3 regions of the Microcoleus sp. A006_D1 genome follow, and region 1 is predicted to be linked to each of the others. Evidence: riboswitches for the same ligand, from Rfam matches in the RefSeq annotation. Region 1 holds a riboswitch; each other region holds the start of a gene.
What was found. Region 1 has a riboswitch for cobalamin ahead of cobG (precorrin-3B synthase). Riboswitches for the same ligand answer to the same signal wherever they lie in the genome.

Region 1 (2,268 bases):
CCGCTGTGTCAACAATTCGGCGACCTTTCCCGGCGTGTGTCGATCGGCACTCAACACCAGCAAGCGCGCGCCGGGAGAGAAAGCAAGGGCGATCGAGGCGATCGGGCGATTTGTCAAACTGAAAGTCTCAACATCCGCCAGCGGCCAACCCAAACGGGCGCAAGCCAGACTAAAAGCCGATGCTGCGGGAATCACAGTCATTTCAGAAATGGGAATCCGGCGCGATAGCGTGACACCAATTCCGTGACACATCGGATCACCACTGGCGAGCACGCAAACAGTCTCCCCGCGACGGCTGATGATGCTGTCAACTGTTGTTTGTAGTGGTGAAGCCCAAACCAATCGTTCGCGGGTGTCCTCGGTGGGTAGCATTGCGAGGTGACGCGCGCCACCGACAATGATTTTAGATCGATCGAGTAGCGATCGGGCGATCTCGCTCAATCCCGAAAGTCCGTCTTCCCCAATTCCCACCACCGAAAGCCATTTGTGCATCAGACACCTGCTAATTTCGACTTATCAAGTCTAAAGAATAATATGGGATTTTCATGCACAATTCTTTCTTCTACTTGCCTCATGCTGAGTCTTTCTGCTACCTTTTGCGAATCGGTGTTTGGGCGATTCCCTACGGGATAGCTTCGCTTCACGCAGCTTGCGACAAGATACTCAAAGCCAAGTTCATCAAAACAATACTCTATTATTTTTGTTGCAGCTTCAGTAGCGTAGCCTTTTTTAGTTGCTGTTGGCAGCAATGCGTAAACTAACTGGGGCTGTTCTTCATCAAAAAAATACCACAAACCCACAAATCCAATGACTTCTTTCTCGGTGTTTGTCTCGATCAACCAAAGACCGAATTTCTTTTCTGCAAAAAGCTTTTGATTCTCGCCAAGCATTTCTTCTACTTGTTGCAGCGACCAGATTTCGCCGTCACATAGATATCTCCTCACATAGGAATCAGTGAAAATTCTGTGGAGCGTGTTGAGGTCGCTATCCAAAATCGGTTTTAAAACCAATCTCTGAGTTCTAAGTATCATGAGTATTATTTTCTTTGGATTATGGGGCATTTGTTAAGAAAGTTGAGAATTTTGGCTGCGGGCGATCGACTTGTGATATATTTCTTAAACCTGAAAGCGGGAAAGTCCGGTGTAATTCCGGCGCTGTGCCGCAACTGTGAGAGTCAGAATGCCGATTTCGGGGCGCGTTTGGCGCGTTTACTTTTGGATTCCCTGCGTCGCACGGGGAAGGAGATTATTTGTTAGCTTTGACTGATTTACCAACTTGTCCGGGTTTATTTTACGGTTCCCGAGCCCGAGACGGAATATTGTCGAGGATGCGGATTCCGGGGGGAATTTTAAATGTACAGCAGTGTTGGACGATCGCCAATTTAGTCGATCGCTACAGTACCGGTTGGTTGCAAGTCACAAATCGGGCAAATTTGCAAATCCGAGAATTGCATTCGGAAATTGCCCCGTCAACTTGGCAAGAATTGCAAGAATTGGGATTAGCATCTCGCCGCGTTGAAGTTGACCCGATTCGCAATATGATGGCAAGTCCGACAGCAGGAATCGATCGCCAGCAGTTACTCGATACTCGCCCGCTAGTTGCAGCTTGGGATGATTACCTGCAAACCCATCCCGAATTATCGGAACTTTCCGCTAAATTTAGCATTGGATTTGACGGTGGCGAAGCGGTTTCGATCCGCAATCTACGGAACGATATTTTATTAGCAGCAGAAAGGAACTCGACCAACTCCGAAATAGTTTTTAGGCTGTATTTGAACGGCGATACAAGAATTATCATCGAACAATCGCAATGTATTTCAGTATTAGCAGCCTTAACTAACGCATATGTGGAATACACCAAAAAGTTGCCGCGAATTGATGGCAAAAAACCGCGCTTGCGGCACCTGCTAGCAGATTGGGGCGCTGAAAGTTATCTAGAAGAAGTAGAGAAAAATTTACCGTTTGCATTGCGGCGAAGTTCGATCGAGCTTTCTGAAAGGGCGATCGCACCCAACGGCAATCTCGGCATTCATCCCCAACGACAGTCCGATTTCTCCTACATCGGCATTGCACTGCCCCTAGGTAGGCTAGAATCAAAGCAACTGCGAAATTTGGCAAATTTAGCCCAAAATCTAGCTAGCGGTACTCTGAGACTTACGCCGTGGCAAAATCTGGTGATTTCCGACATCCCCAACTCCCAGATTTTTGAGGTCAAACAGCAAATCGCCGATATAGGATTGCACTCATCCGCAACTCGCCTAGATTCGTG
Region 2 (2,268 bases), on a different contig from region 1:
AATTTTGCGCCTGTTTCCTTTGCTACCTGAAGCTGTGCTTCGTTGTTGACGGTACTCTCACAAAATACAGCCGGTATTTTGTTTGCTTTGACTGTATTAATCACTCTCTCAACTTGTTTCGGTGTAGATTGTTGTTCGGCATTAACAGGCCAAATATAAACTTCCTTTAGTCCGTAATCACGGGCAATGTAAGAAAATGCGCCTTCGCAACTAACTATGTAGCGTTTTTCTGGCGGAATCGCTGAGATAGCTTGTTTGAGCCTTTCATCAATCGCCCGAATTTCATCACTGTATTTTGTCGAATTTGCTTCATAGGTTGCAGCATTAGATGGATCGACATTTGATAAAGCTTGGCGAATATTTTTAACGTAAATTAAAGCATTTTTAGGGGACATCCAAGCATGAGGATTCGGTTTGCCTTTATAGGAGTCTTCGGCAATATTAATCGGTTTAATTCCTTCACTCACAGTAATGCGAGTAACTTTGGGAAAACTGTTATAAAACCGAGTTGCCCAGCGTTCCAAATTCAATCCGTTATCCAAAATTAGACTAGCACCTTGCCCTCGTTTTAAGTCGCTAGGAGTGACTTCATAGCCGTGAATTTCCGCCCCAGGCTTTGTGATGGATTCAACAGTTACCTTGTCACCAGCGACATTCTGCGCCATGTCTGCCAACACGGTAAAGGTGGTAAGAATGACTTTTTTGTCTTTTCGGGTCGAATCGGTGGCGGTTGGGCTAGAAGCTCGATTTTGATTGGTTTGAGGCTCTACCGTCGTCTGAGTGTTGCAGCCGCTGACGCACACTCCCAGCAACAACCCCAATCCAACTATTTGATACTTTTTCCAAACGGGAGGGGAGAGGAGGGAGAAGGGGAAAGAGGGAGATGAGGGGAGAATTTGACTATTTTTTCGCATATATTCCAAAATGCTAGCTAAATTTGCCACAGATTACGGCAGACAGCCCGATCGACTATCGCTAATTTTCATAATCTTTTCATTTTTTAAATTTATCACAGAATCGGGGAAAATGAAAGAATCATGAACAGTGAGGGGAAATAGGCGATCGCCCCAGCAGAATCAGTATTTTGTGAAAGATCTAAAATAGTGCTAATATCTCGGCAGATCGATCGGCTCTGATGGAGAACAGCCATCAGACGCAAGGGGGAAAGTTCGGTGAAAATCCGGCGCTGTCCCGCAACTGTAATGAGATAATACTAGGATAGTTAAATCTCTGAGTCAGGATGCCCGCCGATTTGTTTACCTGTTGTTTTCATCTGCGAGGTATAGATGATGGTTAGTTCAGTATTTTTACAATTGATCTGCTGTTGTTGTCGGTTTGTCGATCGCGAATGACAAGGAAATTTTGGATTTTGTGGCAAAACTTGGCAATTTATGCCATTCAGTGCTATTAACATATATGCAAGCACTGGGAAGAATTTTAACCCTCCCGGAAATCCTCAATTTTATCCAATTCTCCCCATGTCGAAGCAAACATCAATTTCTATTTCCAAAGTAACTCGCTACCAAAACGCAGCGCTGAATTACTATTTGGGGCTGACAGATTCGCCCTATCTTCATTACGGCTATTGGAAGACTCTGCCTGTGCCTGCTGATGAACTCACGATCGCGCGCCTGCGCAACGCTCAGCAAGCTTACACAGATAAATTGTTAGATTTTATCCCCAAAGAAGTCAAGACGGTGCTGGACGTAGGATGCGGGATTGGGGGAAATGCGGCTTATTTGCTCGATCGCGCTTTTGCAGTCGAAGGGCTCGCGCCCGATCCGTTCCAACAACAGCGCTTTCTCAAGTGTACAGGCGATCGCGCCATCTTCCACCTCACCAAATTTGAAGACTTCCAAGCCACCCACTCCTACGATTTAGTTCTCTTTAGCGAAAGTAGCCAGTATATGTCTGCTATCGATATAGCTAAAGGTGCGGCGGCTATCCTCAATCTTGGAGGCTACGTACTGCTTGCGGATATGATGCGCTCTAATCCTAATTATACAGAAGGAATGTTTTCTAACTGTCATGTTGTGAAAGAGCTTGAAACTGCATTGATGCAAGCGGGGTTTAATTTAGTAAAAGCTGAGGATATTTCCACTCATATTTTACCAACAATTGATTTATATGTCGATACTTTCCGCAGGTATGGACTGAACACAATGATTTATGTTGCGGATTTAATTTCGATTGCGGTTCCGCCCATTCATAAATTCCTGCGTTGGATATTTCGCCGCTGGTTTAAGAAGTTGGTGGTTGAAGGATTGG
Region 3 (2,268 bases), on a different contig from region 1:
CAGTTTTTTCACCAAAGCTTCTGGTTCAAATGCGCGATCGGCAATAAAGAAAGTCGAGTTAATATCATCATCGTGCTCATGTTCCTCCTCAGCGTCGTGGTGACTCGGGCGGGACTCCAAATCATCCTCAACCGCCGCATTAAATCCCAACAGCACATCAGGGTTAATTTCGCCACCCTTGCAAGGCACAATTTTTACACTCGGACGTAACTCTTGCTGCAACCAGGTTTGAACTTTCTGTTGAGTTTCTGCATTTACGCGATCGACCTTCGTCAACAGTACCATATCGGCACAGGCCAACTGGTCTTCAAACAATTCCTCGATCGGCGTTTCGTGATCCAAACTATCATCAGCCTGTCGCTGCGCCATCAAAGCATCGATATCACCGACAAAATTACCGCTAGCAATAGCTTCGCAATCAACAACAGCAACCACACCGTCAACAGTAGCGCCAGTGCGAATTTCCGGCCAGCGAAAAGCTTGAATCAAAGGCTTAGGAAGTGCCAAGCCAGAAGTCTCAATCAAGATACAATCAATTTGGTCTTTGCGCTTCAACAATTCCTGCATAGTCGGCAAGAATTCCTCTTGAACAGTGCAGCAAAGACAACCATTTGTTAGTTCTACAATATTGCTGCTGACACTTTCTTCTTCATCGCAAACTTGGCAATCGCGCAGCAGTTCTCCGTCGATACCAATTTCGCCAAATTCATTAACTAAAACTGCGATGCGGCGGCCTTGATTGTTTTGCAATAAATGGCGAATTAACGTAGTTTTGCCACTACCGAGAAAACCAGTGATGACCGTAACAGGAATCTTGTGCATTAAATTTTGTGTCAGGTTTAAATGTACCGTATGGTGCGCATGGCGCACCATTCTTCAGTCCGCGAAGGCGGACATCGTTTGTGTAGTCGCGGTTTCTAACCGCCGACTCTTCTGTTTGCTCTTATCTCTAATTCCCCAGCGGCGGAATCTTCGCCAAAACACCTTTTTTCAAAGCTTGAGGACGCTCAGCCCAAGGCAACAAACCGTCCGACTTAGCATAGTATTGACCCGCGCATTCGAGTACAGCCTCGACACTTTCCGGCTCATTCGGAGGCAAATCACCAAACAGATAAGTATACTTTCCCACAGCAGCAAAAGACACCGCACAAGAGTGACTGCAAGCACTCATGCACTCAACTTCTTGAATATCAAACTGCTCGGACAACTCCCAATCTTTAGCGAGTTTCGATAAATCTTCCATAAATTGTTGGCCACCGCTTTTACCTTCGCGCTTGCCGTCTTTCCAAACACTAGCGCAAGCCGTGCAAACTAAAAGACAGTGTTTTGTGCGTACAGCCGTGTTACGTTTAGTTCCATTCATCATCCATACCTCGTAGATGCGTTCAAAAGTGAGTTAGATATCGGCGGGCATTCTGACTTTAGAGGTAAAGGACTTGCATTCCTTACTACAAACCTCATTACAGTTGCGGGACAGCGCCGGACTTGCACCGAACTTTCCCCGTTTCCTCTAGCGGCTGCTCCCCGCTAGAACCGATCGCGAATTCAAATCCTACCACACTTGCCGCCCTTTCCCAAAAAAGTTATCTTGGTAACAGCGATTTTTAATATCTAACCACATAAATTAACCCAGTTCGTAGTAAGGACTTTAGTCCTCTGATATTTCTGCGGACTGAAGTCCTCACTACCAACCTTATGAACGATTTTCCCGACTTTTCCACACACGGCTATCAAGTAACCCGCGAACTCGGATACAACAGTTTGGGCGGCCGCGTCACCTATCTCGCCACAAAAATTAATACAACAAACTCCGTTGTGATTAAGCAATTTCAATTCGCTCAATTAGGTGCTAGCTGGACAGAATACGATGCTTACGAACAAGAAATTAAAGTGCTGGAAAGTTTGGATTTCCCAGGTATCCCCCGCTATCTCGATGCTTTCGGGACTGACAGCGGTTTTTGTATGGTGCAGGAATACAAAAATGCTGAAAGTGCGATCGCCCGGACTTTCTCGCCGCCGGATATTAAACAAATTGCGATCGCCACTTTAGAAATTCTAGCTTACCTGCAATCCCAAAAACCGCCCGTAATCCACCGCGACATCAAACCGGAAAACCTGTTAATCGATGACAACTTAAATGTGTACTTAGTAGACTTCGGTTTTGCCCGCTTGGGAGGCGGAAATATCGCCGCCAGCAGCGTAGTCAAAGGCACAATGGGATTCATGCCACCAGAGCAAATGTTTAACCGACAATTAACAACAGCATCC

Region 2: another riboswitch for cobalamin. It lies ahead of QUB68_RS17095 (class I SAM-dependent methyltransferase); the one in region 1 lies ahead of cobG (precorrin-3B synthase).
Region 3: another riboswitch for cobalamin. It lies ahead of QUB68_RS29490 (DUF1636 domain-containing protein); the one in region 1 lies ahead of cobG (precorrin-3B synthase).

The regions. Positions count from the first base shown of each region.
Region 1 covers NZ_JAUBVZ010000020.1:103,169-105,436, forward strand. The annotation lists gene cbiE (precorrin-6y C5,15-methyltransferase (decarboxylating) subunit CbiE) at 1-492, opposite strand, end outside; gene QUB68_RS26215 (GNAT family N-acetyltransferase) at 492-1,031, opposite strand; adenosylcobalamin-variant (AdoCbl-variant) riboswitch at 1,114-1,193, shown strand; gene cobG (precorrin-3B synthase) at 1,250-2,268, shown strand, end outside.
Region 2 covers NZ_JAUBVZ010000008.1:246,749-249,016, forward strand. The annotation lists gene QUB68_RS17090 (metal ABC transporter substrate-binding protein) at 1-944, opposite strand, end outside; cobalamin riboswitch at 1,111-1,266, shown strand; gene QUB68_RS17095 (class I SAM-dependent methyltransferase) at 1,392-2,268, shown strand, end outside.
Region 3 covers NZ_JAUBVZ010000030.1:8,652-10,919, reverse strand. The annotation lists gene cobW (cobalamin biosynthesis protein CobW) at 1-822, opposite strand, end outside; gene QUB68_RS29490 (DUF1636 domain-containing protein) at 950-1,366, opposite strand; cobalamin riboswitch at 1,389-1,553, opposite strand; gene QUB68_RS29485 (serine/threonine protein kinase) at 1,696-2,268, shown strand, end outside.